Regions from separate parts of the Peribacillus sp. NJ4 genome, predicted to be linked through region 3. Evidence: riboswitches for the same ligand, from Rfam matches in the RefSeq annotation. Region 3 holds a riboswitch; each other region holds the start of a gene.
The links. A riboswitch is a leader RNA that binds a small molecule or an ion and turns the genes downstream of it on or off. The one in region 3 is predicted to bind thiamine pyrophosphate.
Positions count from the first base shown of each region.

Region 1: linked by a shared signal. The riboswitch ahead of thiC (phosphomethylpyrimidine synthase ThiC) and the one ahead of tenA (thiaminase II) in region 3 are both predicted to bind thiamine pyrophosphate.
Region 2: linked by a shared signal. The riboswitch ahead of QUF94_RS07760 (ABC transporter substrate-binding protein) and the one ahead of tenA (thiaminase II) in region 3 are both predicted to bind thiamine pyrophosphate.

Region 1 covers NZ_JAUCFQ010000001.1:4,594,762-4,602,547, forward strand. The annotation lists gene QUF94_RS22855 (spore coat protein) at 1-632, opposite strand, end outside; gene QUF94_RS22860 (hypothetical protein) at 815-958, shown strand; partial or broken gene QUF94_RS22865 (DUF3231 family protein) at 1,043-1,537, shown strand; gene thiC (phosphomethylpyrimidine synthase ThiC) at 1,835-3,616, opposite strand; TPP riboswitch at 3,750-3,864, opposite strand; gene QUF94_RS22875 (HAD family hydrolase) at 3,975-4,757, opposite strand; gene QUF94_RS22880 (histidine phosphatase family protein) at 4,941-5,474, opposite strand; gene QUF94_RS22885 (hypothetical protein) at 5,857-6,309, opposite strand; partial or broken gene QUF94_RS22890 (zinc-dependent alcohol dehydrogenase) at 6,490-7,618, opposite strand.
Region 2 covers NZ_JAUCFQ010000001.1:1,540,008-1,547,793, forward strand. The annotation lists gene QUF94_RS07745 (amidohydrolase) at 73-1,674, shown strand; gene rarD (EamA family transporter RarD) at 1,756-2,685, shown strand; gene QUF94_RS07755 (protein-glutamine gamma-glutamyltransferase) at 2,777-3,604, opposite strand; TPP riboswitch at 3,924-4,033, shown strand; gene QUF94_RS07760 (ABC transporter substrate-binding protein) at 4,155-5,159, shown strand; gene QUF94_RS07765 (thiamine-binding protein) at 5,171-5,452, shown strand; gene QUF94_RS07770 (ABC transporter permease) at 5,449-6,231, shown strand; gene QUF94_RS07775 (ABC transporter ATP-binding protein) at 6,215-6,958, shown strand; gene QUF94_RS07780 (TatD family hydrolase) at 6,977-7,747, shown strand; gene QUF94_RS07785 (NAD kinase) at 7,783-7,786, opposite strand, start outside.
Region 3 covers NZ_JAUCFQ010000001.1:4,026,633-4,034,418, forward strand. The annotation lists gene QUF94_RS20005 (acyl-CoA thioesterase) at 1-301, opposite strand, end outside; gene QUF94_RS20010 (M15 family metallopeptidase) at 432-971, opposite strand; gene QUF94_RS20015 (DinB family protein) at 1,046-1,528, opposite strand; gene QUF94_RS20020 (DUF459 domain-containing protein) at 1,889-2,590, opposite strand; gene QUF94_RS20025 (GNAT family N-acetyltransferase) at 2,806-3,312, shown strand; gene QUF94_RS20030 (aspartyl-phosphate phosphatase Spo0E family protein) at 3,386-3,580, opposite strand; gene QUF94_RS20035 (Fur-regulated basic protein FbpA) at 3,841-4,029, opposite strand; SAM riboswitch class I at 4,207-4,311, opposite strand; TPP riboswitch at 4,471-4,575, shown strand; gene tenA (thiaminase II) at 4,671-5,360, shown strand; gene thiW (energy coupling factor transporter S component ThiW) at 5,373-5,894, shown strand; gene thiD (bifunctional hydroxymethylpyrimidine kinase/phosphomethylpyrimidine kinase) at 5,863-6,669, shown strand; gene thiM (hydroxyethylthiazole kinase) at 6,666-7,481, shown strand; gene thiE (thiamine phosphate synthase) at 7,462-7,786, shown strand, end outside.

The sequences.
Region 1 (7,786 bases), 570 kb from region 3:
TGACTTATGTTGTTATTTCTTTGTGCAGGTGCATATGAATTGATCATCTGTTGCATATCCTGCTGTGCAAGCTGTGGAACTTGGTAGTAATGATGTTTGTTTTGATATAACGAAATCTCGTATGCCATTTCAATGCAGTTCGGAACGGAATCTGCAAATACGCGGCGAACCACCGGATTCGTTATTTCAAGAGCAGCCATCGCTTTCAAGGATGCTGCAGACTTAACAGCTCCAAGCATCATACCTGAAATGCATTCATCCGTAATTTCCGACACGGATTGCAAAGGTTTCTTTGGCTGTGTTGGAGTCAATCCATATATAAAATCGTTACCTTGATTCATTTTGTAGCTCTGGGTCGGTTTAGAAGGATCCTGGCCCGTTTGGAAGCACTCCAATGTAATATTATATTCATCTTGGATGAACTGATATTGACGATCCAAAATGTCCAGCAATTCCTGATCCTGTACATGCTGACGCAAAAGCATATAAGTGTTTAATGTACCAATCGTTCCCGATAACACTTCATGTACATCGAATACTTCGTGACCTCCGTGATTCATTTGTGGAGGAATAGCACCCGTTTGCATGTTCTGGTGTACTTGACCTTGTTGATATTGATTTTGATTTTGCATTGTATTTCCCTCCTCGTTTTATCAATCATGCGAACAAGTTTAGTATGTTAAACCCCAACAGGATTATTCAACCTAAACTCTTCCATGAAGACCAATTAAGCTACCTCCATCATGTTGTCTGTATAAAAAAACCGAGACGTTTTAAACTATAAACACCTTTAATATGTATGGGAGGATTTCTAATGACACATAAATGCTTCTATTGTACTGACGACACAGAAGAAAAAAAAATCCATGTTGTAACGTTTCAAGTTACTGACACGGATAGAAATGAAATGCTCTGTGATGAATGTTATCAAGAATGGCTGCAAGGAATAAAAGGTTAGTATAAAAAGCCCTCAAATAATCTCAAAAATGATTAAGTATAGGGCAACTTAAATTCGTTCACGCAGTACAAATATATAATGATTATGGGGATTTTAAGCGGAAATCCAAAAGAAGAGCCTATGCATTATGGTGAGGTATTTGGAACATGGGCATTTCTAACAACAACAAAAGGTTTGATTGCATGTCATCAAACCATGCTTAATCATACTGGTGATAAGGGCATACATAAATTACTTGTAGAAGTGATCAATCAAGGTAAACAGGAAAATGACCAAATTGAATTATTATTAAAAGAAAATAACGTAGGACTGCCTCCATCACCACCTGAAAGGCCTAAAGCTAATTTAGAGGATATTCCGGTGGGGGCACGTCTTCAAGATCCTGAAATCTCCACTTCAGTATCCATTGATATTGGTGTAGGATTAGTTGCTTGCAGCCAGATTATGGGTCAATGCATCCGCGAAGATATTGCGGGAATGTTTGCACAATTCCATACAAAAAAGCGGCATTGAGTGCTGATTTCCTAAGATTAAATAAGGAAAAAGGATGGTTGAATCCCTCCTCCTCTTCAAAAATAAAACAAGTTTGTAAAACATTGATGAAATATCCCCTTAAACATGTTGGCTGAATCTCCAACATGATTAAGGAGTTGATTTCGGTTGAAAGGACGATTAATGAATCACTACCATTGCAGACTTTCGATTAAGTGGCACTTTGTGCATTCTTGACTATAATCATTTTTTACAAATTCATGATTACAATTCTCCCGAAAAATGTTCAGCTCTCTTTTCAGCTGTTCCAATTGAGTTTCCAACTGTTTCATTTCAACTTTTATCTGGGTTACCCGATTCATCGAATTCTCCCTCTCGTCCGAATCATTGATAGATTTTTCCGTCCGTTTTCCTAAATTCATTGGCTTTTTCTTTAAGCCCTTCATCGATTACCGACTCAAAACCCAGACCCTTTTCTTTCGCCAAATCACGGATGTCCTGTGAGATTCTCATACTACAGAATTTAGGTCCGCACATTGAACAGAAATGGGCTGTTTTGGCACCTTCAGCCGGTAGAGTTTCATCGTGATATTCAACCGCCCTTTCAGGGTCGAGAGAAAGATTGAACTGATCTCTCCAACGAAATTCGAATCTAGCCTTAGAAAGGGCATCATCCCGTTTTTGTGCATGCGGATGGCCTTTTGCAAGGTCAGCTGCGTGGGCTGCAATTTTATAGGTAATGACCCCTACTCGAACATCTTCTTTATTCGGAAGTCCCAGATGCTCTTTCGGTGTCACATAACAAAGCATGGCAGTTCCAAACCATCCAATCATGGCAGCACCAATTGCAGAAGTAATATGATCGTATCCAGGTGCTATATCCGTTGTTAATGGTCCCAGGGTATAGAATGGTGCTTCTTGACACACTTCCAGCTGCTTATCCATATTTTCTTTAATCAAATGCATAGGTACGTGACCGGGTCCCTCAACCATGACTTGAACATCGTGCTTCCATGCAATCTTCGTCAGTTCCCCCAATGTTTCCAATTCAGCAAATTGAGCCTCATCGTTTGCATCTGCAATGGATCCAGGACGGAGGCCGTCGCCTAATGAGAAAGAGACATCATATGCCTTCATGATTTCACAAATCTCTTCAAAGTGAGTATAGAGAAAGCTTTCTTGGTGGTGGGCCAAGCACCATTGTGCCATGATGGAGCCCCCTCGGGAAACAATTCCCGTAACTCGCTTTGCTGTTAAAGGGATATATCGCAAAAGCACACCAGCGTGTATGGTAAAGTAATCGACACCTTGCTCGGCCTGCTCGATTAATGTATCCCTAAAAACTTCCCAATTTAAATCTTCCGCGACTCCATTCACTTTTTCCAATGCTTGATATATCGGAACAGTTCCAACTGGCACAGGTGAATTCCTGATAATCCATTCTCGGGTCGTGTGAATATTCTTTCCGGTGGAAAGATCCATTATGTTGTCGGCTCCCCAACGTGTAGCCCAAGTCATTTTTTCCACTTCATCTTCGATCGATGAACTAACAGCTGAATTTCCGATATTCGCATTTATTTTCACATGAAAATTCCGTCCGATGATCATGGGCTCACTTTCAGGATGGTTAATATTTGCCGGAATGATCGCCCGTCCGCTAGCTACCTCTTCTCTTACAAACTCAGGGGCAACATTTTCCCTGATCGAAATGAATTCCATTTCTGGGGTAACGATACCTTTACGGGCATAATGGAGCTGCGTTACGTTTTGCCCTTCCATCGCACGCAATGGTTTTCTTTTCAATCCCGGAAATATTTCGACTTTGGATTGTGAATCCACTTTTCTATACCCATTATCTTCTGGTTTTATTTCACGTCCTTCATACTCTTCAACGTCTTCCCGTTCCAGGACCCAGTTGCGTCTAATCGGGGCAAGACCTTTATGAATATCAATGGGATATTCTGAATCCGTATAGAAACCGCTTGTGTCATAAACTCGTAAAGGCAGATTCTCCTCTTCCCCGAATGCCCCTGTAGTCGGACTTAGCTTAATTTCACGCATAGGTACTTTAATATCAGGTCTAGATCCCTCAACATACACTTTTTTACTCCCAGCAAAACTGGACATAATTGAAACGTTCATGTCATTTACTGAATTACTCATGATTTCATTTCTCCTTTTTAAGTTCATTTAAAAAGGACAAAATCCAATCCATTTCGCACGAAAAAGCCAGGTCTCATATTTAAGACCCGGCTAACGTTAGTATGACTACAGAAATGACCAATTGAAATGGTCATTGTTTAGTAGATTCTAACTTCCCCACGCTGGTATGAACCAGATCAGGTCCTGAGGGTTAAGAAGCTTAAGCGCTTCTCTCTCAGCCCAACTTTTATTGGACACCCCTAGTCTAAATAAATTAATTGATTACAAGGTAACTATATATCACCCTTTTCATTCTGTATATAATTTGAAAGACCTAATATTTTATTCAAACTCTCCAAAATTCGTTACTTGAAGAGTAATTTTACAGGCTCTCAAGGATTGGGAAAAGCTCCTCTAAATGCTTGATTTCATAGGTTGGAAGCACCTCATTCCGTTCCTTATCATGGCGATTTATCCAAACGGACTTTATGCCTACCCGTGACGCTCCAAGGATATCCGTCATTAAATTATCGCCCACCATCAATACTTCATCCTTATCCAGCTCCATGATTTCCAAAGCATGCTCAAAAATGGAGGCATCCGGTTTACCTCTTCCAAACGCACCTGAAATGACGATTTGGTCGAAATAAGGAACTAGTTCAGGCGTAATTTCAAGTTTGGTATTTTGCAGTTCAGGAGACCCGTTCGTAAGCAATAGCAATTTGTACTTCCCTTTTAATTCATCTAACACACGGAATGATTCTTCATAAATAAATGGCTTTTTACGTCTCTCGGCCGGGAAACGTTCTGCCAGTTCAAGCCCAAATTCCGGGTCATCGATCCCTAATGCCTTTAAGCCTCTCGTCCAAGCTTCTTTCCGATAAGCCGGTGCAATCCCGGCCATCTTCCGGAATTCATCATGATCATCCTGAAAATTTCCCCATAGCCCCTCAAATGGGTTGATACCGATCATTTGAGTAAATGCATATGTGTCGTAAGAAGAATAAAGCTCACGCGCTTCCTTCCGCACAGCTTCTTCAAACTCGTCGACATTCAAATCATATTTCTCCTTAGCCACTTCGCATGTAGAAACAAAAGCCTCTTTTACACTTTTCTGATCCCATAGTAATGTATCATCTAAATCAAAAAAAACTGCCTTCACCAAAATGTCCACCCTCTTTCCCTATTATTGAATTCGTAAAAATTACACTATTACAATAATAAACCACAACCAATGGAAAAAGAATAATTATTCGGAAAATCCCTGCATCTTTCTTTAAATCAGCAAAATGTATGATGGACATCAGACTTACCTTTTCTGATGGAAAACCCTATATTTATTCACTTATCATCTTTCGAATACATACAGCTTTCCATTACTTGCAATCTTGAATTTTGGACCGGTGAACCCCCGTCGGATCAACTCTTTCCTCATATATATCATGAGGGCGGCATGACTCACGATCAGAACATCCCTATCCCCCTTTGTAAAGATTTCATCCAATACTTTATTGATCCTTTGTTCAGCGATCTTAATTTCCGCCCTTGTCTGCCTGTTGAACATCGAGCAGCATCGAATCCAGATGGCCCAAAGGATGAACGGCAGCTTCACTTTTCCTTTAAGAGGGGGAGAAGGTATTTCCCGCAGCTCCTCCATCCGATGAACCTTACCTGGATAGATATGTTCCGCTGTCTTGACAGCTCTCGACATATCACTGCAATAACATTCCTGCCATTCCTCCACGCCAAATAAAGTCGTTCCATAAATAATATCCGCTGCATCATAGTCCTCAAACCATTGCTTCATATCATCCGCCGTCACAGATTTCCCAGTAGGGAATTCATGTGCAACCTTAAAATGCCGTACCAAACCAATTTTCATATATTCTCCTTTTTATCTTTTTAAATATAAGTTTCTTTTTGGCTTATCATATACAAAAACAGGTATGTGAAAACCATGAACCATACTGAATTGCACTTGCGAGTATGTGTTTTTAACAATCTTACAGATTCGGTCACTGCTGAAAATGGTCCTGCAGAAGTGGTCCCGTCACATGCTATAACCAAGCGTTTATCCCTATGCTTTTTTAATACCCTTTCTTCACTTTAACTAACAAACGTAAAAAACAAGAAACGACTTTCCCTTACGAGTTCATGGAAGATGTGACAGGGTAGTAGCAATTATTAAAGGGAAAAATATCATGGCCAGACTCTATCTGAAATTATCAAAAAAAGAGAAAGCATTTTGCCTTCTCCATATGTCGTTACCCTATGAATTGAAGTTCTGTTATCGTACATCTCTTCCTGAATTTATATTTCCCGCTCAAATCACTGAATTGATAATCATTGAGGGATTTTCCCAATTGTTCCTTTAGCTTATCCAAAGTGATGGATTCCTCCACTGTCTCTTTCCAATTTTCATTTCCGATTAACTCATCGAACGGTATGGTAGTCAGGACTTCATCATAAATCTGGATGCTTTGATCGATGCCGAAGCTGCCATAGATACTGCCATTTTCTTCAGCAAAGATATGCTCCGATTCAAGTTCTTCCACCAATACTTCTAGATATTCCTTTGACTTAACAGGCTTGATGGCAATCTCTGCTTCCGCCTTTACAGGTCCCAATCTCTTATCTATGATCTCTATCATCATTTTAACGTGAACGGGGGGATACCCAAACCCTTCACAAAGTTCCGCTGCCGAATTATATACCATCTGAACATCCTCCTTTGTCATTATCATTATAATATAAATCCTTCATTTCCTTACCAAAAACCCTAAGTCAAGATCACTTGGCATCGGAGTTCATTTTGAATGCCAACTCTTCTTTCTCCGAAACGAGCCTAACAAAGAAATCCAATGCAGCTCCATGCATTGGATTTCGCCAACTTCTTATTATGGTTTTAGCACGACTTTAATACATTCATCTTCGTGATCATTAAAGATTTGATATGCTTCATTCGCTTTTTCGAGAGGAACTCTATGGGATATGATTTCCGTCGGGTCGAACTCCCCAGCTGTGATTTTATCAAAAAGCTTTGGCATATAGTGTATGACCGGTGCTTGTCCCATTTTTATGTTAATGTTCCTTTCAAATAAATTGCCTAACGGGAACATATTATATTTGGACCCATATACGCCAGTCAGTTGGATCGTGCCGAATTTACGCACGGCGTTAATGGCAATTTCGATCGCACTTAACGTTCCACCCTGAAGTTTCAACTTTTGCTCAATCGCCTCAATCGTCGATTTCTTGCCATCCATTCCCACACAATCAATGATGACATCCGCCCCGCCTGAAGTGATTTCCTTAATATAGCCGCCCATATCGTTATACTCATCGAAGTTATACGCTTCAACCCTATTCATCTGTTTTACCTTATTGAGCCGATAAGTTGTCGATGGCAATGACCCTTTTTGCGCCCTTCATCCAATGAACTTCTGGGCCATCAAGCCAATTGGCCCACAGCCCAGTACCGCTACCGTATCATCTTCCTTGATGCCTGCGTTCTCTACACTCCAATAAGCGGTTGGCAGCACATCGGACATGAACAGAAGCGCCTCATCTTCAAGTTCACATGACTCTGGGATGACAAACGGCATGATGTTCCCATAAGGGACCCTTTAATATTCCGCCTGTCCTCCTGGATAGTTCCCATATCGTTCCGTAAAACCAAAGTATCCTCCAGTATCGACCGCTTCATTGGGGTTGAAATTGTCACATTGACTCTCCATATCATGTTCACAATAATAACAATGTCCACAAGAAATGTTGAAAGGCAGGACAGCCCTGTCCCCTTTTTTCACTTTCTTCAGGACACACTTCTTCAACGATTCCCATCGGTTCATGACCAATGACATAATCTTTATGCGTAGGCAAAGCGCCCTGATATATATGGAGATCGGATCCGCAAATCGCCGTTGAAGTCACTCGGACGATGATATCATCCTTTTGCTGAAGTTTCGGATCTTCAACTTGTTTTACCTGAATATCTTTTGCACCTTGGAAAGTTACAGCCTTCATAATCAACCTCCTAAAATATTCTTAATACAATTGATATACCCGCCAAAAAAAGACTACTAAGCTAGCAACACCTGATTTTCCCAAGAAATAAAAAACCTTCTTAAGTTGAATCCGGATCATACAAAAAAAGCCCCGGAAAACCGGGACTCACCTATGAAACACTTATTT
Region 2 (7,786 bases), 2.5 Mb from region 3:
CGTGAAATGAGATGGTAAACTTACTGCATATCTGAATAGCAAGAATCATTTTATAAGGAGTGTAAAGCCGGAATGGGAACGTTATGGTTCAATGGGTCGATTTATACGATGATTAAAGAAAAGGATCAAGTGGAGGCGCTCTACACTGAAAAGGGGGTAATTGTTGATACCGGAAGCATTGACTATTTAAAAAATGAATATGCCGGCAATATTTCCAGGGAAATCGACTTAAAAGGACAAACCATGCTGCCGGGGTTAGTGGATAGTCACCTACATTTGGTCGGGCATGGTGAAAGACTGCTTCGTCTTGACCTCTCCTTGATGGATAGCAGGGAAGCCATCATGGATGCCTTGAAGGAAAAGTGTTCTAAGACCTCGGCTGGAAAGTGGATTGTCGCCGAGGGCTGGAATGAAAATGAATGGCCCAGTCCCGAATTGATATTACGGGATGAGCTTGACGCGATATCGACGGAACATCCCATCATATTGAAAAGGATCTGCCGTCATGCCTTGGTGGTCAATTCCCGTGCCCTTTTGGAAGCGGGTATTAAAGAAGGTATAAAAGAACCGTCTGGCGGGGTGATCTGCCGTTATCCTGATGGACGGCTAAATGGTTTATTTAAAGAAAGCCAGGCGCAGAACCTGATTTTAGACAGCCTTCCTGGCATTGACCAAGACTATATCGAAACCGCACTCACAGAGGCCATAGAAGACGCATATAGGCTAGGTTTGACTGGAGGGCATACGGAAGACCTCCATTACTATAATGGCTTCATGCCGACATACCAGGCGTTTAAATCGGTAATCGAGGACAGGGAAATGGCCTTTCGCGCCAATTTGCTCGTCCATCACGAAGCGTTTGAAGAAATGCTGGCAGCAGGCGGCCGTTATCAAGAAGGTACGCAATATATCAAATTCGATAGCATGAAGATATTTACTGACGGCTCCTTAGGCGGACGCACAGCCCTGTTGAGCGAGCCTTATGTAGATCAACAGAATACGAATGGTGTCGCGATATTCACTGAAAATGAGCTTCAGGAATGGGTGGGAAAAGCAAGGGATGCCGGAATGCCGATTGCTGTCCATGCCATTGGCGATCTCGCTTTTGAATACGTCTTGAATGCGATTGAAGCCCTCCCCGTGAAAGAGGGACAGAGGGACCGGCTCATCCATGCGCAGATCGTCCGGCCGGAGCTGTTGGAGCGGGCAGCAAAGCTGCCGGTCATCTTTGATATCCAACCGGGTTTCGTCCCGTCCGATTTTCCGTGGGTGGAAGAAAAGGTTCCAGCCAATTTATTGGAATCCTCCTATGCCTGGAAAACCTATTTGAATTTGGGCATCATTTGTGCGGGCGGGTCAGATGCGCCCATTGAGCCATTAAATCCAATTTTGGGTATTCATGCAGCTGTCACAAGAACGAAAATCAACAGTGAGGACAGTACCGTATATGGCTTGGACGAAAGGCTTTCCGTTTATGAGGCCTTCGCACTTTATACAAAAGGGAGTGCTGCGGCAATCGGCCAGGAAAAACGCCGCGGTCAGATCATCAAAGGGTATGATGCCGATTTTACCGTGTTTAATCTGGATGTCTTTGCTGTTGCGCCGGATGATCTCCTAAAAGCTGAGGCGGTCATGACGGTCATCGATGACAGAATCATGTATGATAATAATTAACGGTTGCAAAAAAAGAAATGGATATACAAAATAGTTAAATGGAATTCGGTTAAAGGAATGTAAATGGAAAGAAGGCAGGTTATGAAAGTGGATGAACAAAAAGAAGGGGCGATCTATGCAGCCCTTTCTTACATGATGTGGGGAGTCGTGCCGATTTACTGGAAGTTCCTACAGGGAGTCGGTGCTACGGAAATTTTAGCTCAGAGGGTATTATGGTCTTTCGTTTTCATGTTGGTTTTATTGATGTTCATGAAAAAATGGCAAGCGTTTCTTGATTATGTCAAAATCATTTTGCGAAATCCCAAACTCTTTGCAGCATTACTAACGGCGTCACTGCTCGTTACTGCTAATTGGGGTGTGTTCATCTGGGCCGTTAACTCAGGACGGATCCTCGACACGAGCCTTGGATATTATATCAACCCGCTAGTCAGTGTACTATTGGGTGTGATAGTCTTAAAAGAAAAATTGAGCGGAGCACAAATCATATCGTTCCTGCTTGCAGGAATCGGAGTCTTGATCCTTGGCATTCATTTCGGTACGATCCCGTGGGTCTCTCTTGTTTTGGCCATGACCTTTGGATTATATGGTCTGGCAAAAAAAATGATCAAGGCCGAGTCGGCGATCGGGCTGACGCTCGAAACGATGATGGTAACGCCTCTGGCCCTGGGTTACCTGATATACTTGATGAACCAATCAGAAATGCAATTCTTTACAGCGGGAAGCACAAGCTTGCTGTTGGTGGGCGGTGGGATTGTCACGGCCTTGCCACTTTTATATTTTGCAAAAGGGGCGGAGAAGATCCCGTTATCGATGCTGGGAATTTTTCAGTATATCGCTCCGACCTTATCCTTATTGATCGGGGTATTCGTCTATCATGAAAGTTTTACCAAAGCGCATCTTTTAGCGTTTTTATTCATATGGTCAGCCTTGGCGGTTTATACGCTATCCATTACGAAATGGGGTCAGGCAAGTGCCCGAAGGTTTAAAGGCAAAGGGAATATTGGTGCGTGAATAAGAAAAAATGCTTGGGAGATCTCTCCCAAGCATTTTTTTATGCCGGTATATAATAAAACGGTTTTACGGCATAGGGGAAATGCCAGGGTCATGAAAGGTAAATCTTCGGACCTATTTCAGAAACAATACAATTGGAAAGGCTGACAGGACTGTGAACGGGCATTGCACGAGGGTTATTTTCCAGGAATTGGCTATAGAAGGAACTATCCAAGTTAATGATATGCGTTGTCAGGAATGCCGATATGGTGGCGTTCGGCTTTCTATTGCTATTTAATTCATCGATGATTCCCTGTGCAGTGGTAATCCCGATCCCGTGTCCATAAAAGAGGTTGTTCCCTAATAATATGGCATTTTCACCTTGCCATTCAGGAGTTTCCAAGTCGTGATCAGGGTTTTCGAAGTAAACGCAATCCCCTGGTAAATAATCCGTTCCTTGATGAATATCAAGAGCCATATTGCTTGGAGGGCGAAAGTTATATAGAAATACGTTTGAAAAAAGATAGTCAAAATTCCTAGGACCGATTAAATCCAAAATGGCCTTTAAAAAAGTGACGACTATCGCTGTACCGCATTCGAAGGCGTAAAGCCTTCCATTCAAGAAAATGTCCAGGAGTGCGGCATGAGGGGGAATCCCTGGCTGAAGGGTAAATGTGCCATCCTTTGAAACGCGCCAATATTGTTCATTGCTTGCCGATTCATCAAGCGTGGAAAATTCTGGACTGCTTTTATCTAACGAAATGGCGGCCTCGATGACTCGGTGCCTCAGTTGTATATCGAAATTAAGGTATCCGAAGTTCCGGTATTCAAAAACGTTAGAATCTTCCGCCAGCAATTGGAGAATTTCAAGCGATGTATCAGATGCTACACCTGGTTGGATTTGACTGACATCTAACCATTTGTGATTAATCTTTATCATGATCATATCCACCTTTTGTTTATGAAATGAAGGGTTTATAAAACCAGTACACAAAAAAGTCTACAGGTAATGCTCATTATATGAATGCATGCAAAGAAATGACCATTTGGAGCATTTCAGGCATCATGGCAACCGAGAATGATTGGTATGGCAAGAGGGATGATCATTTTGCTTACAATGATTATCATTTTCCAAAAAGATGTTTTGGTGGCTGTGCTAAACATTTAGGAGGAATACCTTTCCAATTAGGGAGAAGGAGCAAATTAGTATTCCCTTTTCTGAATGAATTGATATAATGAGAGAGAAAAGTTCATATGTGCGAGAAATGTAGGGGGGCCAGTAAAGCTGGCTGAGATTGCGTCCTTTAGATGCTGACTCTTTGAACCTGATCTGGATGATGCCAGCGGAGGGAACATATTATTACTGACTTTCTGTTTTGTATGTTAACGTCCGAATTCATCTTCGGGCGTTTTTTGTATTTTTATAGACCCTGGCGCCCCATTATGGTTCCGGCATATGGATCTTATATGATGTGTAGGAGGATAATAACTTGAATAAATTTTTACCACTGTTGACTTCGTTGTACCTTTTGGCTGGATGCGGTGCAGGCGGAACTAATGAAAAAGAAGAAGCATCTAAAAATGAAGGCAATAAAGAATTAAAAAAGGTATCGGTCGTGCTCGATTGGACACCGAATACAAACCATACAGGTTTGTATGTAGCCAAGGAAAAAGGATATTTTAAAGAACAAGGTCTGGATGTGGATATTATCATGCCAGGTGAAGCTGGAGCTGATAAGCTTGTCGCTTCAGGGAAATCCGAATTTGGCGTGGGCTACCAGGAGGGCATTACGCAGGCCCGCGTGCAAGGCGTCCCGATTGTTTCGGTAGCTGCTGTTATCCAGCACAATACATCTGGATTTGCTTCACCTGAGGCAAAAAACATTAAAACACCCAAGGATTTTGAAGGGAAAACATATGGTGGCTGGGGGTCTCCGGTTGAAAAGGCCATCATTGATTCACTCATGAAAGAAGAAAATGCGGATGTAAATAAAGTGGATATAGTGAATACAGGAGACACGGATTTTTTCACTTCGGTTAAAAGGGATATAGATTTTGCCTGGATATATTATGGGTGGACAGGTATTGAGGCTGAGTTGCGAAATGAAAAGCTTAATATGGTTTACTTAACCGAATACTCGGATAAGCTCGATTACTATACACCTGTTTTGACAACGAATGAAAAGATGATAAAAGAGGATCCCGAGACTGTTAAAGCATTCGTTCATGCAGCTTCGAAAGGGTACCAGTTTGCGATAAAGAACCCTGGTGATGCAGCAGACATGCTAATTAAGTCTGCCCCGGATCTTGATGCAAAACTAGTGAAGAAAAGCCAGGAGTGGCTTGCAGCTAAGTATCAGGATGATGCTCCGCGTTGGGGTGAACAAAAGCTTGAAATTTGGAAGAATTACAGTGATTGGATGACGGAAAATAAGCTTCTTGAAGGTGATTTCAATCCTGAAAAAGCATTTACCAATGAATTTTTACCAAAATAGGAGGAAATACAATGGCCAATTCATTAATTAGTATACAAATCATTCCTAAAGGGGATGTCATCCCTTTGGTCGACGAAGCAATCAAGATCATTGATGAATCAGGTGTCAAGTATGAGGTTCACCCGCTTGAAACGACAATGGAGGGTGAGCTTTCCGAACTTTTTGCCGTGATAGAAAAAATGAATGTAAGAATGATTGAATTAGGCTCGCCGAATGTCATATCCCAAGTGAAAATATTATTTCAGCCGAGCGGAATTACGATGGATACGTTAACGGAGAAATATCGGGCATGACCGGAAGGGGAATTTGGAAGAAGGGGGCTCCCTTCTTTCTTTTATTATTGTTGCTGATAATATGGGAGTCAGTGACAGTCTTATTAAAGGTTGAAAAATGGCTGCTTCCCGCTCCGTCGGCCATTTTCATTGAAGGAATTGAGTCGTCCCAGAATCTTTTTGGTCACCTTACATCAACAACTGAGCTTGCGTTATCGGGTTTTTTTATTGGAAGCTGCATTGGATTATTAATCGCGGCAATCCTACATCTGTTTCCAGGCGTGAAGGACGCGGTTTACCCTCTGCTCATACTATCACAAAATATACCTATCATAGTTTTGGCACCGCTTTTAGTAATTTGGTTTGGCTTTGGCATGATGCCTAAGTTAATCGTCATTTCGCTAGTATGTTTTTTTCCGGTTGCGGTTGCTTCATTGGACGGTTTTCGCCAGACACCATACGAACTCAAGCATTATTTCAAGATGATGGGAGCGGGAAAAAACCAGTTATTTTGGAAGCTTGAACTTCCTCACTCGATCCCGTTCATTTTCTCGGGCCTGAAAATTTCGGCCACCTATAGTGTAATGGGTGCGGTTATTTCGGAATGGCTTGGGGCAAAGTCGGGGATTGGTGTTTATATGACGCTCGCTTCCTCTGCGTTCAGGACAGATCGGGTGTTTGTTGCCATTTTCATCATTATGGGAATGAGCTTGCTCTTTTTTGGGATCATCACCTTCCTCGAGAAACACTTAGTTTCATGGAAGATAAAGGAGGGTGCAAAGGATGAAGCTGGAAATTAAAGATGTCTCCTATTCTTTCGATGGTAAACAGAATATTTTAGAGAATATGGATTTCCATGTGGGAGATGGGGAATTTGTCACAATCCTTGGGCCATCCGGCAGTGGTAAAAGTACATTGTTCCACTTGATAGGCGGTATTTTGAAGCCGGATCATGGCAACATTTCGCTGGACGGTAAAAAGATAAATGGCTTAAAGGGCCATATAAGCTATATGCCGCAGCAGCCTTCCCTTTTACCTTGGAGAACGGTATTGGAAAATGTTTTGCTTGGAAGCGAGCTTGCTGGGATCAGAGATAAAGAAAAGGCAAAAGCCCTTTTGGTGAAAGCTGGATTAGCAGAGTACGAGAAAGCATATCCGCATGAATTATCTGGAGGCATGAAGCAAAGGGCCGCATTCATTCGGAGTATCTTAAGTCAACAGGACTTGATGTGCCTGGACGAACCCTTTTCTGCCTTGGATGAACTGACAAGATTGCAAATGCAAAAATGGCTGCTGTCCGTTTGGGAAGAAAATCGGAGGTCGGTGCTTTTTGTTACGCATAGCATCGATGAAGCCGTTTTCCTTTCAGATAGAATATATGTGTTATCAGCAAAACCCGCTGCTGTCATCAAAGAAGTGGCAGTGCCATTTCCAAGGCCAAGAAGTGAAGAACAGCTGCTTAGTGATGAATTTTTCCATTTGAAGAGAGAATTATATGCAGCACTAAAGCCAACTGTTTCGACTTAATTAAGGAGGCGACTAAACTTGAGAATCATCGACAGCCATATCCATTTGGATAGGTATGAAGAAAGTGAGCAGAAGCAGATTCTAACTGATATGGACAAGGTTCATGTGGAATCGTTACTGACTGTTTCCATGAATTTGACCTCTTCCATTAACAATTATCAGCTTTCACGCAAAGATTCACGAATTAAGCCTGCCTTCGGTTTTCATCCAGAGCAGCCCCTCCCGAGTAATGAAGAAGTGGACGAATTATTGAACTGGATAAGGGTGCATGTGCACAATATGTTTGCTATAGGTGAGGTTGGGCTGCCCTATTACTTAAGGCAGGAAAATCCCGATATTGATCACTCAGCGTATATAGAGATACTGGAGAGGTTCCTGGCTTTAGCTAAAGAGGTTGAAAAGCCGGTTATTCTTCATGCCGTCCATGATGATGCACCTATCGTTTGCGATCTTTTGGAAAAACATCAAATCACAAAGGCACACTTTCATTGGTTTAAAGGTGATATCCGGACAATCGAACGAATGGCCGAAAAGGGCTACAGCATTTCGATTACACCTGATGTTTGTTATGAGAGGGAAATACAGGAATTGGTTTCGGCATACCCACTTAAGCTGATGATGATTGAAACGGATGGCCCATGGCCGTTTGAAGGAGTTTTCAAAGGTAAATGGACCCATCCCGGCATGATGCATGACAGTGTGCGTCAAATCGCTTCGGTTAAAAGATTGCCTGTTGAGGATGTCTATGAAATCCTTTATCAAAATACCAAAGATTTTTATCATATATAAAGGTACCGGATATCATATCCGGTACCTTTAGTTCGTTAT
Region 3 (7,786 bases):
TAACTAAATCCTCTGCAATCACCTTTACGATGATTTCCATTGATGTTCTGCCCGTATAGGTCACGAAGCTTTCCAGGCAAACTGCATTTCCTTCGTGAATGGGGTGCAGGAAATCGACAGAATCGGTTGATGCCGTAACGACGTTGCTTCGCGCATGACGCATGGCGGATATAGCCGCTACATCATCAATGTATGCCATTAGCTTGCCTCCGAACATCGTACCAATGTTATTTGTATCCGGCGGGAGGACAAGGCTTGTTTTTATGACCAAAGAGTCCCGGCAATGTTTTATTTCTTCCATGGTGACTGCACTCCTTTATGTCTGATTTCTCACTAGTCCACTTTATCGAATTATTACCTGTAAATCAATTCACATGCTTATTTTCCTGCTTTTAGTCAAAATTATTCGGTTAAAATAAAGCGTCCCACTCTCACTGCCCTTTTGGCTGCTTGCCTTGTTGCAGCTCACGCAGGCTCAAACCAAATGTCATTTGTAAATGAGGATAATCCTTAAACCCTGTCCAATCCCCGCCCCAATCAAAACCTAACCCTTTAGCGATGGTTACGACTTCCATCCAATCCGACTTTCCATTATCGTTGCCGTCATAACCCATATCCCAAATGGCCTCACCTTGTTTGTTTAGGAGGGCAAAATCTATCGCCAAACCGAAATTATGAAGAGACTCCCCACCTTTTGCATTCGTTACGATGTTCCCCGTGCTTAAACGGCCTTTTTCATAGAGTTCATTTTGCTCGGCTAAAGAACGATACCCTGCCGTAATGATTACTGGGATGCCTTTGTCATTGGCCAATTGAATGAGCTCGTCTTTTTTGTCGGCGACGATCGGATTCAGCTCGTCTGTCAGTTTGATTTCATCTAAATCAGGCGGAAGCATATACTTGAACAAGAGCCCCAACAACAATCCGAAAAAGCCCAATATCAGACATGTCCTTACCCAAGTGGCTTTCACTGAAAAACCCTTCCTTTACTATAACTGTCTGAAAGTCAAAAACTCAACCAAAGACGGATGAGTTTTTTCTTCTATTATAACTTTGATTTCAATTCTTCTATTTGCATTAAATGCCGTTTTTCATGTAGTCCCACGAACGAGATCCATTGCTTCAAGCTTAATTCTTTAAACAATGGGTGGGGAAAAGACTTTTGTTTGAGATCATTTTCTTTTGCTTGGTCAACGACTCTTATAAAAGCTTTGCGAGTTTCGGACAACTTATCCTTAACCTCATTCAAAGTTTGGAATGATTCTGACGGAATGACAAATGGCGGGGCCTGAACCTTCACTTCACGATTTAATGTAAGCTCGATCGGTTTATCAACAGCCGGAGTGCTATCGTCGCTTTTCAATTTATCGGCAATGCTCTTTGTTATGGCCCGTTCCATTAAATATAAATGATCCAACACCTGAATGATGCTCCATCGTCCTGCTTCAGGATGCGCGTTCAGCTGTTCATCCGATAGTCCGTTGACCGTATTTAAGAGTTCTTCCCTGATTTTTTCATTATCATTCATCTTTAGCATCTCCTCTTATAAGCCTGGCTAATCTCCTATAATTATTCCATGACCTATATGAATGTGTAAAATAATAATACTTTTTGACAGAAACGAACCGATTAATAGTTGTCTATTTTTTGAACAGCTCTATGATAGTCATAAAGGTAAAATTCGCCTAATATAAAGGACTATCAAAATTCATCAAGGGTATTCTAAATAGGAGTGATCGCCATCATTGGAGGATACTCCATTCAGCCACAAAAGCAGATACAAGCATCCCAGATCTTTGCAGTTCTCTTCCCAACTAAAGGCCATATCAAATTCCTAGCGACTTATGCAGGTAAAAATGCACAGAAAGCATTCTGTGCATTTTTGCTTTCATTTGAAATCATAACTTTCCAGAACCCGATTCGTAATGAGTTGATACCCTTTTTCATTCGGATGTATCTTATCACTGAAATACTCTGTTTTCTTTTTATTTTCAAAAAGATCATTTGTAGGAATGAATACCATCCGATCATCCTTTTCCGCTATTCTCTTTATTGCTTGGTTATAATCTAGAATGTGTTTTTCAAGTTTTTCATTGTCTTTAATTGGGCTATATAGCCCTACTACCAGTATATCCGCTTTATCGTTTGCCTTTATCAGGGTTGATATAATCTTATCCAGATGGTTGATATACTCCCGTTTACCATCATCGATTTTTCGGTCACTTATTTTCTCCAAGTTCCCGCCGTTACTATTGATCAAGTCATTCGTTCCAATATAAACGATGAAAGTATCGGCTTTATCAAGTTTCGTTTTAATGCGGTAATCATCAAGCTGCTTCATTACCCCATCCGTTTCCTGACCTTTTATACCGTAATTCCAAAAACTCACTTTTTGTTCCGATTCCGGATTATTCAATTCATCCTCCAGACCGTCTACATATCCTTCCCCGTCCTTATCCCCTTTTCCATAGGTTAACGAATCTCCAAAAGCCATCACCCTTTGTACATCTTTCGCTTCCGAGGCTTGAAATTTATATGCCGCGAAACAAATTATTAGTACAATAATTAATAAACCTGCTATTTTTTTCATTTGCTTCTCCTTTTGTCTATTTACTATGAAGTATTTAATCTTTTAAATACCCAAAAATCTGTAGTCCTAACATATAAAATGAATTGTCAGATAAAGAGCAAAGAGTGTATGATAGTATAAAACTTTCAATGGATTGGGTTTCATTCACCGTCCCTTAATAAAAAACCGGCGATACCCTTTATTCTGGAGATAGAATATAGATAGGAGTTTAAATCATGGAAGAGCACATAGAGTTTAGAGAGGCAGAACTATCGGACTTACCCAGGATCGTTGAAATATATAATTCGACAATTGCTTCAAGAATGGTCACGGCGGATACGGAACCTGTATCCGTACAATCGAGGGTTACATGGTTTGAGGAACATGATTCAGAAAGTCGACCGCTATTTATCATTATTATAGAAGGGGAAACTGCTGGATGGATGAGCTTTCAATCGTTCTATGGGCGGCCGGCCTATAATTCCACGGCTGAAATCAGCATTTATATTGATGATTATTTCCGGGGAAAAGGAATCGGACAAATTTCGATTCAAAAGGCAATTGATGTTAGCCCAAAATTAGGGGTGAAGACTCTATTAGGTTTCATTTTTGCCCACAATGCACCAAGCCTGAAGCTTTTTTCCAAATTCGGGTTTGAAAAATGGGCACATTTACCTCAAGTTGCCGAGCTGGATGGCATTGAACGAGATTTGATCATTCTTGGTAAACGTGTCGATATTTAAATATATTTATTTAAAAGCTATTGCCTTGTGTAGTAGCTTTTTTCTCTGATTAAACGAGGACGAAATAGTGAATTTAGAAATACCTATATACTCTCTGGAGGGAAAAATATTCAGATTCTCTTTTATTTGTCAACGCATTTAACAGCGCATCCAATTCTTGACTTGCTTGAACAGTTAGAAGACTTGTAAAACCATAAACTGCTGCCAATTTGATCATTTCCTCTCTCTTTTCTTCTACTTTTTCTATAGTTACCTTCCGACAAATCATATAAACACCTCCTAATTTTTCAATATTTTTACACTTTCATCATAATGAAACTCGTAGTTAAAATCAACTATTTTCCGGAAATTAAATGTGTTATTTCATAGGTTAAATGTGACAAAAAGCCTATTTCAGTCTCTAATTATGTATATTTTGTGACATCCTATATATAAACCTAAATAAAAAAAGCATCCACAAGTGTGATACATTGCGAATGCTTACATCATATCCCTATCCCACGAACCCAAAATATAGTCTATCGCTTACTATGTCATCCATTCCGAAGGAGACTCGTTATTAGGTCTATTTATAACAATCTTATATTCATCTTCAAGTACTTTTAACGGGGCATCGTAAAGGTGCCTTTCATCAGAGGTTTTGTATACTCCATTGGCCAATAACTCTTCAATAAGCTTTGCCTTCCTCTGTTCAATCCTCTTAAATAATTCCGCCATGTAAATGGCTCCTTTCCTAGTCATCATAAAGCCTGCTTCTAGTTGAGCTAAACTGTATTAACTGGTTTGATTTTCACCAAATTATATATACCTTTATTATTATGTCACTAAACGTTATTCCGCAAAAATAAAAGCCTCTTCTAATTCAAGAAGAGGCTGACAGTGTCCGTACGGCTCTTCTTATCTTCCAAGCATATGCTTGTTGGATTTAGCACAGTTCCCAAAATGGGTCTGCTGCCGAGGTTTCTTTGGGCCAAGTCCCTCCACCTCTCTGGATAAGAATTCAATATATAATTGATGTAGACATGATTTTATCCCAATAATCATCAAATGTCAATTACCTGGATCTCCCTTTTTTCCTGAGCCATAAAGGATTCCCTCTTTCAAATACGGGTTGCATTTTCTTGTCTTTCTGATATGATGTCAGTAATTACATACAATTCACACCACTAGGGGAGTCTTTTTTAAGACTGAGATGGAATTAGTTCCGGACCCTTTGAACCTGAACCGGCTCATACCGGCGGAGGGAAGTGGATGATATCGTCCATTTACAGACTTTATCCATCTACCCCGTTCCGTATTCAGGAGCGGGTTTTTTTATTGGGTGTAAACAGGGGGATCCATCTAAAGGAGGATGAACAATGGAGAATACTAAATTAGAAACATTCAGTGATAGACTTCATGGACGGGCAAAAGAGATTTGGAAAAGGAACCATTCACATCCCTTTGTCCAGGCAATTGGAAACGGCACACTTCCTGAAAAGAAATTTGCCTATTACCTGAAGCAGGACTATATCTATCTCATGGATTATTCCAAGCTCTTTGCTTTAGGTGTCATCAAAGCTCATAATATCGAAACCATGGCAAAGTTTGCGAGTATTTTAAATGAAACCCTTCAAGTTGAAATGGATATCCATCGGCATTATGCTTCAGAATTCGGAATCAGCTCCAAGGAATTGGAAGATACAGAACCCACACCAACCACTCTAGCCTATACGGGTTACATGCTAAATGCAGCTCAGCATGGGACTTTGGCAGACCTGATAGCCTGTCTCCTACCATGTGCTTGGGATTATTATGAGATCGGTTTGCTATTGAAAGAACAAAATGGTGAAGCATTGGAAAACAATCGCTACTCTGATTGGATAAGGTCATATTCATCTCCTGAATTCGGTGAAGCACACAAGTGGCTGATTGCTTTGTTGGAAGAATTAACTGAAGGCATGCCCGAAAAGGAACTTCTTAGATTAGAAAAGCACTTTTTGGTGACTTCCCGATATGAATATTTATTCTGGGATATGGTTCAAAATGAGCAGGATTGGCCACTGTAGGTCGTTGATATGATGAATCCAATCAAGAAATTGACATTGACCGCCATGATTACGGCTATAACGACTTTAACCAGTTCATTTATTTTCATCCCCGCCGGATTTGCAAAAGTCTTTCCTATTCAACATCTGGCAAATGTCCTGACAGCCGTATTATTGGGACCTGCTTATGCGGTAACACAAGCTTTTTTAGTTTCCATCATTAGAAACATGTCTGGTACCGGTTCAATTTTCGCCTTTCCTGGCAGCATGATCGGTGCACTTTTGGCTGCCGTCGTATATCGAAAAACACAAAGCTTAAAATTCGCTTGTTTAGGGGAAGTGATCGGGACCGGCATTTTCGGTTCCCTAGCCTGTTATCCACTTGCAATCCTCCTATTGGGAGAAAAAGCTGCTCTTTTTGGTTTTTTACCAGCTTTTATGCTTAGTTCATTCGCAGGTGCGATTTTAGCTTTCATATTACTTAAAATACTTCTAAAAAATAATTATATGAAGGGGTTTTTTTATGAAAACAGCATTAACCATCGCAGGCTCTGATTCAGGGGGCGGTGCTGGAATACAAGCTGATTTAAAAACATTTTCTGCACATGGGGTCTTTGGAATGTCAGCAATCACAGCCGTAACCGCACAAAATACAATGGAAGTGCGTTCAATTCAGGCCATCGATACAGCTATCATTTCGGATCAAATTGCAGCCATTTTTGAAGATATTCGTGTCAATGCAGTAAAAATAGGTATGCTTGGATCAAAAGAAATAGTGGAAACAGTCGCTGCGTCCCTTAAAACATTCTTACCTGACATCGTTATCCTTGATCCTGTCATGATTTCCAAAAGCGGCCACCATTTGCTCGACGAAAAAGCCGTCTCTGCCTTAAAAACGGAATTGCTTCCGCTTGCAACCCTTGCAACCCCAAATGTACCAGAAGCGGAAGTTCTTACTGGCTTGTCGATTCGAACGAAACAAGATTTTTACAGGGCATGCATATCCATACAAGAACTGGGCCCTAAAGCCGTTTTACTTAAAGGGGGCCATGCAGCGGGAAATCCAAATGATCTCTTTTATGATGGGACTGACTTCCACTGGATAAAGGGAGAACGCATTCATACAAAAAACACACATGGTACAGGCTGTACCCTGTCATCCGCCATTACATCCAACCTGGCAAATGGACTGACATTGCTGGAGTCGATCGAACAGGCCAAGATCTATATTTCTGAAGCCATTCGTAATAGCTTTTCAATCGGTAAGGGTCATGGACCTGTCCACCATTTTCATTCATTTTCAAAAAAAGAACGGAGTGAATTAATATGAAGGTTCCTGCAGCCGATTTATTCGTGAGGGTAAGAGAAGGAAAACCACTCGTTCACCAAATCACCAACTTTGTTACGGTCAACGACTGTGCAAATGCCACCCTTGCCATCGGTGGTTCGCCTGTTATGACATCGAGCCCAAGAGAAGTGGCGGATATGGTCAAATTAGCAGATGCATTGGTCCTTAATTTCGGTACGATTGATGATAAAGTCTTGGAAGCAATGGAGATTGCCGGTAAGACGGCAAATGCCCTGGATATCCCGGTCATTTTGGACCCGGTGGGAGTGGGTGCCACCGCCTATCGGACAGAGCAAGTCACAGAACTCCTACGTAAGGTTAATTTCCAAATCATTCGCGGAAATGCGAGTGAGATCCATCGATTGATGGGTGGGGATATCGTTACACGGGGGGTGGATTCGGGGGAACTTGCGATTAGCAATGCGGAGCTGGCTGCACAAGCGGCAAATAAATTGAATAGTGTCGTCGTGGTCAGCGGGGCGAAGGATGCTGTTAGTGATGGAAAACATACGTCCATAATCGACAACGGGAACCTCCTTTTAACAAATGTTACAGGTACCGGATGCATGGCCACTGCTCTTATCGGAACCTTTTCCGGAGTCACGGACGATTTCTATGCTGCTGCAGTTGCCGGTATCTCTACCATGAGCATTTCAGGGGAACTGGCTGCTGGAAAACTTCAAGAAGATGAAGGAACAGGCACGTTTCGTGTGAGATTAATCGATGCAATATCAAGAATGAATAAGGAAACCTGGATGCATGAGGTGAAAATAAATGAAGAAATCCAAAATTGATTTAAGCTTATATTTAGTTACGGAAGAGTCCATAGCAATAGAAGATTTGACCAAAATCATTACAGAATCGGTTTCAGGAGGAGTCTCGATCGTACAACTTAGAGAAAAAAACAATTCCTCCCTTTCCTTTTATAAAAAAGCTTATGCATTAAAACAGTTATTGAACGAGCTGTCCATTCCCCTTATCATTAACGACCGGGTAGATATAGCACTTGCTGTTGCAGCTGACGGAATTCATATTGGGCAAGATGACCTTCCACTGCCTGTCATCAAACAAATGGTTCCTGACGATATGATTATCGGGG